Heyndrickxia acidicola: one gene and its partner. The main gene of each other region encodes a partner of the protein of the gene in region 2 in a complex. Links are inferred from orthologs where the notes say so. Each region holds a gene or a part of one and is shown on either strand. Other genes may lie near its edges.

What was found. The genes of interacting proteins can lie anywhere in the genome.
Region 1: the proteins of sirA (region 2) and dnaA are in contact, whole or in part, in a crystal structure (PDB 4TPS), measured with the Bacillus subtilis proteins. The link is inferred for Heyndrickxia acidicola from one-to-one orthologs.

Annotation. Positions count from the first base shown.
Region 1 is NZ_KV440953.1:3,384,683-3,390,143, reverse strand. Bases 2,633-5,461 are described here. They hold dnaA (chromosomal replication initiator protein DnaA), read right to left. Parts: upstream 4,806-5,461; coding sequence 3,459-4,805; downstream 2,633-3,458. Other genes in these bases: dnaN (DNA polymerase III subunit beta), read right to left, coding at 2,633-3,219. Also shown: gyrB (DNA topoisomerase (ATP-hydrolyzing) subunit B), read right to left, coding at 1-114; extracellular matrix regulator RemB, read right to left, coding at 222-476; DNA replication/repair protein RecF, read right to left, coding at 485-1,603; S4 domain-containing protein YaaA, read right to left, coding at 1,679-1,900; more of dnaN, read right to left, coding at 2,080-2,632. UniProt on the Bacillus subtilis protein: Plays an essential role in the initiation and regulation of chromosomal replication. ATP-DnaA binds to the origin of replication (oriC) to initiate formation of the DNA replication initiation complex once per cell cycle.
Region 2 is NZ_KV440953.1:1,532,274-1,540,515, reverse strand. The notes cover bases 2,908-5,885. They hold sirA (sporulation inhibitor of replication protein SirA), read left to right. Parts: upstream 2,908-4,165; coding sequence 4,166-4,606; downstream 4,607-5,885. Other genes in these bases: A5N88_RS07125 (hypothetical protein), read right to left, coding at 5,112-5,309; A5N88_RS07130 (YneF family protein), read left to right, coding at 4,681-4,899; A5N88_RS07140 (polysaccharide deacetylase family protein), read left to right, coding at 2,908-3,394. Outside these bases: A5N88_RS07155 (GNAT family N-acetyltransferase), read left to right, coding at 1-288; A5N88_RS07150 (transcriptional regulator SplA domain-containing protein), read left to right, coding at 1,232-1,474; splB (spore photoproduct lyase), read left to right, coding at 1,486-2,523; more of A5N88_RS07140, read left to right, coding at 2,651-2,907; A5N88_RS07120 (AimR family lysis-lysogeny pheromone receptor), read left to right, coding at 6,056-7,234; A5N88_RS07115 (hypothetical protein), read left to right, coding at 7,602-7,835; A5N88_RS07110 (helix-turn-helix transcriptional regulator), read right to left, coding at 8,034-8,242. UniProt on the Bacillus subtilis protein: Inhibits DNA replication initiation during sporulation, preventing overinitiation and thus enforcing diploidy; probably the main regulator of sporulation replication initiation under Spo0A control.

The sequences.
Region 1 (5,461 bases), 1.9 Mb from region 2 along the record:
TGAGCTTGTGGACCCAATATACATTCCCGGACGTTTACGTACAGCTTCAAGTCCCTCAAGTACTTGGATCTGACTCTCGTCATATGCTTGGCCTTGTGCTTGTTCTTGTTCCATCGGCACTCATAACCACCTACACTTTCAAAATGATAATGTTTTATTCAAAAATAAATGCTAATCTCAACAGAAACTAGCTACTTAGCTTTTAAAAAATGAGATATAAATCATGTATATAAATCAGGCTGATGTTCAGTCATTGAACGCTTGTTAAGCGTAATAGAGGCGAGTGGTGAGAGATAAATGCGATGATCCGTTATAACAAGAGATTTGAAATCACCTTTGGCAAGATTTATGATTTTTTTGTCTTTAGAATTTAAAAATCCATCCATAATTGCTGATACCTGGATAGATTTTTTGTCCAAAATGGCAACTATTTCATCCGTACGAACCATTACATCTTCCCCTAAATGAATATACATCCCATTCCTCATTTCCTCTGCAGCATATGACCTGCTTCAACAGAATAAGTCGAAGCTTCCTTTAAGGTTTGATGGTCTATGCCGTCTATACTGGTTGTTGTAACAAACGTTTGAACTTTTCCCTGTATTGTATTTAATAAATGAGATTGCCTGTAATCATCCAATTCCGAGAGTACATCGTCAAGAAGAAGGATGGGATATTCCCCAATTTCAGAATGGATTAATTCGATTTCGGCAAGTTTAACGGACAGGGCAGTTGTCCTTTGCTGGCCCTGCGATCCAAAAGTATGAATATCACGATCATTAACAAGAAATTGCAGGTCATCCCGATGAGGACCTACTAACGTAACACCGCGCTCTATTTCTCTTTTTTTTATTAGGGCGAATTTCTCTTCAAATCTATTTATCATCGTTGACCAATCAAGCTCATCTGATACATCAAGCGACGGTTTATAGACAATTTTTAAGGTTTCAAGACCTCTTGAGATTCCTGTATGAATCGGTTTTGCCCATTCTTCCAGCATTTTAATAAATTCGAACCTCTTTTGGATGATTTTCACAGATACCTGTGTGAATTGTTCTGTTAAAACCTCCAGCATGGTTTGATCCGCGGCCTTCCGAAGCTGCAGCTGCTTTAAATAATGATTTCTTTGCTGCAATATTTTTTGATACTGGCCAATATCATATAAATAAACAGGGGATACCTGGCCTATTTCCATATCAATAAACCGTCTCCTGACCTGCGGACTTCCTTTTACAAGATGAAGATCCTCCGGAGCGAACATGACAACGTTCATATTTCCAACATATTGGCTTAATTTCCGCTGCTCAATATGATTAAATTTTGCCTTCTTCCCTTTTTTGGATATCACGAGCTCCATAGGAACAGAACTATTGTATTTTTGTATCCTTCCTTTTATTTTAGCATATTCTTCATCCCAACGGATTAAATCTTTATCGTTAGACGTTCGATGGGATTTTGCCATTGCTAAAACAAAGATGGATTCCATCACATTTGTTTTACCCTGAGCATTTTCTCCAAGTATAACATTCACTTTATTTTCAAAGGTCATGTTCAAGCTATCATAATTGCGATAATTTCTAAGTTCTAATTCTGTAATATACATTTGGGACACCCTTTATATTTAATGCCATAGAGGAGATAGGAGTCTCCAAAATCGGGACGACTGGCTGTATTGCGGTTAGGCCTCGCTTGAAATCTCAAAAACGCCGAATCCGTCAATCTCAATTTTATCACCGATTGTAAGCTTTCTGCCCCTTCTTTGGTCTTGCTCCCCGTTTACGTAAACCTCATATTCACTAAGGAACCATTTTGCCATTCCGCCGCTTTGGATTAAATCTGCCAGTTTTAGGAATTGGCCCAATGTTATAATCTCTGAATTAATCTTTATTTTTTTTTCCATCAAATCACTCTTTCCCGAGTTTTCATACTTCTGATTTTACTAAAATAATTCAATTAACACAAAGGTTCTAATCTCCATCGATTCTATAGAAAAAACCTGCCGACCATTTATATTTCGGCAGGTAAATTTTTAACGTTAGCTTTGTTGACTAATAACTAGCACTCAAAAAAGGCATTTCACTAGTATGTTCTTACTGGCAGAATCAGTTGCAAAATGGACTCGTCATTTACCGGGTGTATAACAAATGGCCTCATCGCGCCGCTGAAGTTCACACGTATTTCCAAACCTTCCAGCGCTTTTAGTGCATCCATCATGTATTTTGCACTGAAGGAAATTTTTAATTCCTCCCCGTCAATCGCTTGGCTCTGTACTTGTTCTACTACCTTTCCGACTTCCGGGGTATTGGAAGAGATTTCCACAAGACCGGATCCAATTGTTGTAAGCTTAACCACATTTGGATTGCGGCCTTCTCTTGCTAATAGTGATGCACGATCAATTGCCTGAAGAAATTCCTTGGTATTAATAGTAATCTCCGTTTTGCTTTCATTAGGAATCAGCCTTGAAGTATCAGGATAGCTGCCTTCTAGTAAGCGAGATAAGAACAATAGATGCTTTGTTCTGAATAGAACCTGATTTTCCGTTATTACGATTTCCACCGGCTCATTTGTATCATCCAGAATTTTATTTAATTCGTTTAAACTTTTCCCAGGTATGACAATATTGTAGGTTTCTTCGCTTTGTGTATCAATGGCAGCCGTCCTCATAGCCAGTCTGTGACTATCTGTTGCAATACAGTAGAGCTTGCCGTTTTCCACCTTACAGTTTACACCTGTCAAGATAGGGCGTGTTTCTAGGGTGGACACTGCAAAAACCGTTTGTCTTATCAGTGTTTTAAGTATATCGGTAGGAATCTTAAGAATGTTATCCTCAGAAATTTGCGGCAGATGAGGATATTCATCTGGATCCAGCCCGATTAAGTTAAATTCGGATTTACCTGAGCGGATAACCGTTTGAAACTGGTTTAATACCTCGATTTCCACTGTATCCATTGGCAGTTTCTTGACAATTTCGCTAAAGAATTTGGCTTGTAGGACAATGCTGCCTAATTCTTTTATTTCAACTAGTTCGTCTCCGTCTTCTTCTTTTGGAATAAAAGACTCTATAGAGACATCTGAATCACTGCCGGTAAAGGTTACCCCATCATTTGCAGCAACAATTTTAATTCCAGTCAGAATAGGTATCGTTGTTCTGGAGCTTACGGCTCTCATTACATCCTGCACACTCTGAATGAGACGATCACGTTGAATTAAGAACTTCATTTTTTAACCCCCAATATAATATATGAGCTATTTAATTAGCAGTACCCTTCATACATTCTTGTATTACTAACAAAGCATTTATTTAATAATATTTTTTTAAAAATATAGTAGTAATAGTAGTAGGCACTGTGGATTTGTGGATAACTAAGAAAAATAACGGAAAGACAGCCTATCCACATGTGGACAGACTGTGCATAAGGTAAGACCACTTATTCACAATATCCCCTGGTTACAATCAGCTAGCTTTTTAACAGACTTTGAATTTCGGTTAACTTTTTTTCCAGCTGTGTATCAATTTGAAGCATTTTTGAAATTTTTTCATGGGCATGAATGACCGTTGTATGGTCTCTGCCGCCAAATTCTTCGCCAATTTTCGGAAGTGAGAAATCTGTTAGCTCTCTGGATAGATACATAGCAATTTGACGAGGAAATGCTACTGACTTTGTTCTCTTTTTTGCTTTAAAATCTTCCAGTTTTACGTTATATTCTTCTCCAACTGTCTTTTGAATATCATGTATCGTAATAACTCTCGGCTTAGAGCTTGGAATAATATCTTTTAGTGCCTCAGCGGCTAAGTCGGCATTTATATCTTTATTTATGAGAGATGAATACGCAACAACTCTTATGAGAGCCCCTTCTAATTCCCTGATATTGGAGTCGATTTGATTCGCAATATACAGCATGACTTCGTTAGGGATATCAAGTCCGTCTGCTTTGGCTTTCTTTCGAAGAATGGCAATCCTTGTCTCCAAATCAGGAGGAGTAATATCCGTAATTAAGCCCCATTCAAAGCGGGAACGCAAACGGTCTTCAAGTGTAGGGATTTCCTTTGGCGGCCGATCACTGGAAATAACAATTTGCTTGCTTTCCTCATGCAATGCATTAAAAGTATGGAAAAATTCTTCCTGTGTTTGTTCTTTTCCGGCAAGAAATTGAATATCATCTATCAAAAGAATGTCTACATTTCTGTATTTATTGCGAAAGTCCCCTGCCCTATTATCACGAATCGAATTAATAAATTCATTTGTGAACTTTTCGGAAGACAGGTACACGACCTTGGCCTGGGGGTTATGCTCTAGCACATAATGTCCAATAGCATGCATTAAATGGGTTTTACCCAATCCAACTCCTCCATAAATAAAAAGAGGATTATATGCTTTTGCAGGAGCTTCTGCCACCGCCAGTGATGCTGCATGAGCAAAGCGATTCCCAGAACCAATAACAAAAGTATCAAAGGTATATTTGGGAATTAGCATATTTTGAAATAACTCAACCGGCTCATCTATTTTAGGTCTTTTTTGCTGAGGAACATTGGCTGCGTAATCTTCTTCTTCTTGATTTTGGGGAATAATAAATTTAATGGACAGCTCTTCGCCAGTAATTTCATAAAGTACACCGGAAATAAGATTTACATATCTTCCTTCAAGCCAATCCCGGGCGAAATCATTGGGAACTGTAATAATAAACGTATCCCCTTTTAAGGAATGTGCCTTTGTGGACTTAAGCCAAGTTTCGAAGCTGGGCTTACTGATCTTTTTTTCTATAATTGAAAGAGCCTTGTCCCAAAGATCAGCTATATTCTCCAACACTATGCCCTCCTTCATTTGATTATTTTTTTACATCTGAAAATAGAGATTCAGCTTTTTGTGAATCCCCGCATATAAAGTATTCTTTTACCCCTATTTACAACCACGTTGTGTAACAGTGTTTCGTTAAAAAGAATAGGAATTTATAAATATACATCTCTATGATTGTGGAAAAATATATAATAAGGAAAGATAAGAGATTTCGACATAATCCACCATCTGTGGACAAATTTATTAAAAGGGTATGGATAACCTATCCACAGGATATCCACAATCTGTGGATAAGATAGTTATGCACAACGTTTGTTAAGAGTGAAAACACAATAATCATATCAAATAATTATAGGTGTTGCAATGCTATTTGAAAACTATCCACAACGCGAAGAGTTTGTGGGAAAAAATAATCCACAGGCTGCTAGCTTGTGCAAAACTTGTCTATAAATGCTGTGGATAGAAAAAGTGGTGTCGAAAATTATCCACAAATCATTTTTTGTGTGCTAATAGACTGAAAAAATAGAGCTGGAACGAAACAATCCTGAATTTGTTTTGTTTTTTGAGATGATTAAAAAAGTGAGGAAATAAAATGAAAGATTCCGATTGGCTGCTTAAAATCACGATTTTTGTTGAAGTGTTGCTTTTTAGCTCATTCGTTTGAA
Region 2 (8,242 bases):
GTAAATACGGAATCAAAATATTTATTACTTCGATATTGCTTTGAGGAACTCAATTGGAATCGGGTACAATTCAAAACTGATGCTAGAAATGAGCGTTCCAGAGCAGCAATTTTACGTTTGGGTGCAAGCTTTGAGGGAACAATCAGGAGAGAAAGAATACTTGAAAATGGCCAGGTTCGAGACAGTGTTTTATACAGTATAATCAAAGAAGAATGGCCATTTGTAAAACAGCGTTTGGAAGCATTTTTGGAAGATGAGTCCACAATGGAAATTTTAACAAGCCACTAGATTATTTGCAGTGTTTATTTTTTTATTTGCTATTATTTCAATACTCATATTACCTTTTTAAAAGAGGGTGACTCAAAAAGCCGGGCTATGCCGCTGAATGGAGTCACCCTTTTTTTACTACTGAAAAAAAGGGGAAAAAGGTAGGGGGATTTTTCTATTTAGTTTTAGACTAGGCTACGCAGAAAATCACTTTAAACTAGTTCAAAAAATCAAGCCAGCCCGACCTATGGTAATCATTAGTACCTTATTGATGTGGAAGAAAGAATAGATAAGGGTGGCATATGAAAAAATAGATGTTAATCTTACACATAAATTGATTAATGAGTGAGCAGGTATGACAAACAGCGGTATATATATATGAGTAATACACACTGTTCGTTTTCAATCGAGGTTGATTGGAGCAGATACAAGAGACTCCTGCGGGATAAGCGTGTAAGTAGAGACCCCGCAGGAGCTTGCGAAGAAAAGGCTCCGCTACCACCCGCGGAAAGCGAGTGCCTGAAATGGAAATCAACTAACAGGAAAAAAAGGCTGCATCCAAGGTCATCTGATATCAGTGGACTTTTGGGACTGCCTCTTCTGTCTTAAATAAAGGTTGTTTTCGAATTAATTGTTGCTTTATGTATAAAGCTTAGCATCTTTATGAAAGCAATTCACAGGTTTTACCACAGAACCAATAGTCATCAATTTTCATCATTTTTTCTCTATAAGTGAACATTAGTTTTTGCATGTAAGACTAAAAGTAATGTAGTCCTAATGAGAAATGGTGAGTAAATATCAAGACTTTCGCTAAAAATGATAAAGAGGAGACCTTGCAGCAGAAAATGACAGACAAAAATAAATAAAATTTAAAATCATTACAGATTAACTGATTTTTCCTGTTTAAATCACTCATAAACTTTAACTGATAAGGAAACCTATTTATAGAAAGGAGTGGATAATAATGAACTTTACTGATTCTCCATATTCACCTGGCGAGGTAGTTTATGTCATTTATCGCAATCCCCATACACAAGATGTAGCGAATATACAAGAAGCGGCTGTTGTACAGGATCCTTCCCACCCAGGGCAGTTAGCCCTATTTTTATACGAAACATATTATCCTTTGTCTGATGAGTTCGCCATCTATCAATCAGAAGAGGAAGCAGAGCAAGCGTATGCTTATTATTTTGGCAGTATGGAATAGGGGGGAAGGATATGAGTAAAGGTAGAAAACCTTTTATGCCCCAGCTAGTTTATTTTGAACCAGATGCTCTTGAATATCCTTTGGGACAAACTTTATTAGAAAAATTTAAACAAGAGGATGTAGAGATTCGCTATACAACTTCCCATAATCAGGTTCGAAACCTCCCTGGAGAAAATGATTTCCAACGGTATCGAATAGCCAAATCCACATTGGTCGTGGGAATCAGAAAGACGCTTAAATTTGATACCTCAAAGCCTTCTGCAGAATATGCCATTCCCTTTGCTACTGGATGCATGGGACACTGTCATTATTGCTATCTTCAAACTACAATGGGAAGCAAGCCCTATATCAGAACTTATGTGAATGTGGAAGAAATACTTGAACAGGCACAACAGTACATGGATGAACGTTCACCCGAAATTACTCGGTTTGAAGCCTCATGTACATCCGACATTGTAGGAATTGACCATTTAACTCATACCTTGAAAAGAGCTATTGAATTTTTTGGAAAATCCGAACAAGGCAGACTTAGATTTGTGACAAAATTTCATCATGTAGATCATTTATTGGACGCTGAGCACAATGGAAAAACCAGATTCAGATTTAGTATAAATGCGGACTACGTTATTAAATATTTTGAACCGGGTACGTCACGCTTGGAGGATCGAATTGAGGCGGCAGCCAAAGTGGCGAAAGCAGGATATCCACTTGGCTTTATTGTAGCTCCTATTTATTTGCACGAAGGCTGGAAAGAAGGGTATAAACATTTATTTGAACTCTTACATGCCAAGCTTCCTGAGGATACTAAGCATGATATAACATTTGAACTGATTCAGCACAGGTTTACAAAGCCTGCAAAAAGAGTAATTCAAAAGAATTACCCTATGACAAAACTGGAACTAGATGAAGAAAAACGCCGTTATAAATGGGGAAGATATGGAATTGGAAAATATATTTATCCGAAAGAACAAGAGACAGATATGAAAGAAACTATTTCTAATTATATAAACGAATTTTTTCCAAAAGCTAAAATAGAGTACTTTACCTGAGATTCACCAAAGAAAGAGTAGTTTACTATCAAATTCATACTGCTACTAAAAGCAGCATTTTTATTAAAGAAGTAAACTCAATGAACAAAAATCTAATCGATATGGATCGGTTCATAGGAGCAGCGCTATGAAAAGATACTTTTTCAGCTTTATTATCGCCATTGCATTAGTGTGTGGTTTTCAAGTGAATACAAAAGCATTAAAAACTAGAGCGGAATATGAAAAAACCGGAAATGCAGTGTGGGATGTTAAAACAAATCAAAAAATTATTGCCTTAACTTTTGACGACGGACCACATTCAAAATATACCCCGCAAATCCTCAAATTGTTAGCAAAGTATAATGCCAAAGCTACTTTTTTTGTAACAGGGGAGAGAGTCGAACTATACCCAGACATTACAAGGCAAATATCAAAGGCAGGACATGAAATTGGAAGCCATACCTTTAGTCACCCCCGGCTTTCAAGGATTTCCGAGAACAATCTTAGGAATGAACTCCGACTTACTGAAGATGTGGTAGAAAGGATAACGGGAAAACATATAGCATTATTCAGGCCAGTCGGAGGTTATTATAATGACCTGGTTGTTAATACTGCTGCTAAGGAAGGATACCGTGTTATATTATGGTCCTGGAATCATGACTCAAAAGATTGGCAGAAGCCTGGCTTTCATCGTATTGTCATGAATGTAATACTGGATATTAAGCCAGGAAATATCATATTAATGCATGATGGGGGCGGAGACCGAAGTCAGACAGTGAAAGCTCTTAAATTTATTCTTCCTGAATTAAAGAGACAGGGCTATGAAATGATTAGTGTATCCGATTTATTATTAAGATCAGGATATGATGGAATTCCTGTTTATTTAAAATAAGTTCTTTAAACGTAATAAAAATGAAGTGGTCGTGAGTGCCACTTCATTAATCTATAATATGCTTTTTACTTTATTATGTTATTTATTGCTAGCAATACTTTTACTTTTACTTAGGCTCTGTTCGTAAACTTTGTTGCTAATTGACAAAAAATTATTTAACCCAGGTTTAGTATTAAATTTTTAAATAGGATGCGAAAAGGTGCCGCGAGGACAGACAACCCCGGCAACTATTTGTGAGAAAACAGCCTTTACTTATGCTAATAAAAACAAATTTCTCTGCAAATGTCTCATTATATTTTGATACATATTTACTCTGGAAGGATGTTTAATTCCATATAAAACATAGCTCTGTTAATCTTGCAGGTTGAATTAGGCTGCAGGTACTTGCTTCCCGTGGGGGGCAAGTAAGCCTTCTCTTAGGATCATCTCCCGGGGGACTCCATTCAGATCCTCTTTTCTATCCAGGAGTCTCGCACTACAGCTCCAATCAAAATAGGTGTAAATCAGGAATATTTGTTAACAAAGGATTAAAAATAGTATGAGATAACCGCAATATTTTATAAAAATACAGAAAATCCCCTTAAAAAGATGGTATTTTATATTACGGCAGGTATAATAAGAAGTAAACGGTTGTATTTGTAATTATATAGGCTATTTGACCATTTGTTGTAAACGACAAAAAAAGTAAACGGCTAAGACAGCTTGTGACATGAATTGCTCTGCTCATTCTCTATACTGTAGGGAAAGGAATAAATTCGGGAGTGAATGTCTTTGAGAACGTATCAAATCTATTTAATAGAAGAAGAGTTTGCTGACTATTTTTATGGAAGAGAAAGAATGTTCTTCGAGCTTTTTTCACAGTATCAAGTGGTGTCTGGACGCTTAAAAAATATAATTGAAAGACAAATTCGCTTTATTACAAAGCCTCTGCCGGTTTTGCATTTGCATCACTTATTAAATCAGTCATTTTTAAGAAATAAAGAATTCATACTCGAGGGAAGATACTATCGTTATGTGCTTCCCGAGTCAGATGACTCCGTAGAGCTTCTAATTGAAGATCACAGGCTCCAATTAAATGCCTGGGGAAACTATGACACGGAATCCATTTTTTTTGAAGAACTCCGTAAATTTGATGGCCGTCTATTAGCTGTCGATACAGAGCATGCACAATTCGGTTGGATTAAACCAGTAAAAACAAGAAAATACATTTGAAACATCATTGAAATATTGTAAAATGAATGAGGATTTAGTACACTGTAAGATAGACAACATGAAGGAGGAATAGTATGACTTGGGTAATTATCCTAGTAGGCGTAATTGCTTTGCTAGTTGGGGTTGCGATTGGATTTTTCGTCGCACGTAAATATATGATGACCTATCTAAAAAAGAATCCGCCAATTAATGAACAAATGCTAAAAATGATGATGATGCAAATGGGCATGAAACCATCCCAAAAGAAAATCAATCAAATGATGAATGCCATGAACAAACAGACAGGCAAGTAATAAAAATTGCCTAGGGCTTGATTTTATTTTAAAGGGATTTAAAAGGGTACAATCATAATGATTTTGGAATTATACTAGTCATTAAATCTTTGAATAGCCCTAAAGTGTATCTTTTATCAAGCTAATCCGAAACCACTTACTCGTTGGAACCGAAACCAGCGAAGAGTGGTTTTTTTGTTGTATACAGCCATTTGTCTCGTATAGACAAAGGTCTATACTCCTTCTACAAACAAAATACCACTCAAAAGTTGAGTGGCATCTATATTAAAATTTTCTTTTTTCATATTCCGGCTGGTTGTGTATTTTCCGTTAATGTATTCCGCAAAATATACATACTTATAATCTGTTTTTGTTATCTGAATGGTTTGTTCATTATTTATTTTATATTTTTGTCCAACTCTTAAATTCATTAAATCCTTCTCCTTAATTTTAAAGGCTCTGTTCATTCTGCCTGTTTATTTCGCTCAAGGTGCGCGTTTTCGAGGGGGGGCCTGCGCTTTAATCTAATAGGGCCAGGGCACCAAAATCAACTATAACGATCCGATTGTTCTATTAAATGCACACAATTAATAGTATCGGCCAATTTTTTTAGATGTTTAGGTGAAATGTATATCAAAAACGCCAATCATAGATTTGCCATGAGAAATTAAGAGTAGTACAACTAAAAGAAAATTACAACCATTTTTACACGGAGTTTATTTCTGGAATGTTTTGTTCTCCTCGTTTATGCAACGGCCGTTTCACAAGTTTTAGAACAAAAAATCTTTACTAATCCTGATTGTTTCATCTTATGTGATAAAACCTAATTACTAAATCCATTTTGAAAATCTGCTTAACTTGCAGGATAAGGTTTTCTGATTTTCCCCAGGGTTATAGGATATGCAAAAGTCAGAGTGGAAATTAATAGATAAATTTTAAAAAATCTTAAGGTAAATTAATATAGTTGAAAATAAGAAAATTCTGCATCTTACTAATGAAAACCACTTATTGTTTAAAACTTAATTTTGATGAAGAAACCGGATCAATTGAACCACACAGGCCCCATCTAGCCCGGAGCGGAAGTACACAGGCAGGAATAACAAAAATTAATTAAAAAGAGTATTTTAATATTTAAGAAAATATTGTAAAATAAGTAAAAAAACAAAGGTAGATGCATATGCATACATTATTATATTTAAAAAAATGCTTAATAGAAGAGAAGCTGTTTAAAGGAACACCATTAAAGCAGATTGCCTTTGAATTAGGTCTTTCGAACAGCTATTTATCTAATTTCATTGATTTTGTGGAGGGAAAGCCGGGTTCACATGAAGTAAAATTTGATACACTGTTAAAAATCATTAAAAGATATTGCCGAAACTCCAAAGATATACAGGATATAATAAAGGATTTTTCCAAAAGGGCTGCCAAGCCTCAAAACTTAAGAATGTTATTGGAGTTTGCAGATGAGCACCATGATTATGAATTTTTATCCTCCCTTATCAATCGCTGCAAAAAATCCAGCAACAGAGGTTTGGAATCCATTTCTAATCTGTACGAATTGCTCTATAAACGAAAAACTTCTCAAATACCGCTTAAAATATATCGTGAACAATTATCAGTATTAAAGACGGACAGCACCTCTGAAAGTGATTATCTTATTTTAATATTGGAGTCCTATATTCTTTATGACATGAGATCGTACAATTTATTAAAGCTGAATATTGAGCTGCTGGACTCTTTAGTGCAAAAGCTGGATTGCGAAAAATATCTGCTGCATCGTTATCACCTCCGCAAAGAAGAGATAAAAATGAGATATTTTTTGATGACAAACCAACATTATGAATGCAACCAGGTAGCAGATGCCATCATCCATTCATCAGATAATGAAAGGCTGAAGGGTTCTTCTTATTATTCAAAAGGCCTATCTTCTCTTTTTTCCTCCTTTCAGGAATCATTAGAGAATTTGGGGAAGGCGGAAGCAATATTTCAAAAGCTTCAGCATACAAGGACCCTTGAAGTTATAAAGCATTACATAGGCTTAGCTAAATGTATCCATGACAAAGCCACCCAGGAGGATCTTCCTCATCTAACCCAGCTGGACCGTATTTATTTTGCTGTTAAATCAGGCGATAGGCAATTAGCGCAGGAGCTGTATGGAATGTTTCTTCAAGATAAGGATCAAATTACGAAAGAGAATTTGCCCTTTCTCATTCTGATGAAAGGACTTATCGAAAAGGAAAAAGATATCCTATGGCAATCCTATGCTGAATATATTAAACAAGGGGAATTACTTTTTGCCAATCTTCCTTTATTGGAGCTTGAAAAAGCAGGGAGTAAACCGTTTGTTTTAGTTTAATAACTTATTATAACTTTAGGAGGCGGTACATTATGAAGTTAAAGAAAATTTTGTATTCTGTTGGATTGATAGCCATTTTACTTGCGAGCAGCAGCGTTGTTCTGCCAAATGGCGGACACGATGGGGACGTACCAATAGGGTCAACCTATTAATGGATAAGTAACAGGAATGACTTTTTGTGACTGGGTAAATATTTAGTCTTCAAATCTCATCTACGATTAAACTGATTCTTCCAGCTTCAGTTTAAGTGATTAAGGTTTTTAACCCCCTGTGATTTATAATTGAAAAAAAGGGTAAACAACTATGAAAGAATATTCAGGGAGTCAATAAAAGTTGAGAGAACTTGGACTGAAAGGAAAGAAGAATTATGGGTAAAATAACGAATATTAACATCACTAACATAGAACATAAGAAGGAATTAATGACGAATAAAAATGTCTTTGCACACGTAGTAAAGGGAGAACCCTTTGAAGTATTTGGCACTTGTGAAATAAATGGTGAAACAAAATACTTTGCCGTTACTTTTGGAGAAAAAGATAAAAATAAATCAATGGAAGAACTTAAGGAAATGATAGGAGAACAATTACTGGCGACAGTATGAAGATGAACCTGTTTGAAAAGTCGCTTTTAAAGTACCGGGTTCTATTTTTAAATACAAGTAAATAAAAGACATACGAAAAGGGGCATTAAATCGCAAACGATTTAGATGCCCCCTTTTTATTGAAATAAAGGTTTTTTATTAATATTGATGTATTTCTGGTATAGTAAATCGCACAAATAGGGGATAACTGGTCACTGCTCATGGGCAGTATAAGCATAATCTCTCTTGTAAACCTTCTAAAACTTCTTTTGGGACTTCCCTGACCAAAATGTCCCCACCTAGGAAAAGCATCCAATTTGTTATTTCGGTCAATTCTTCAGGATTATTAACATTGATAAAAGTCTTTAGTATGGCTGTGGTTTGGTAAGGATTCGTATAGGAAATTGAAATTTTTAATGGGTGGTATT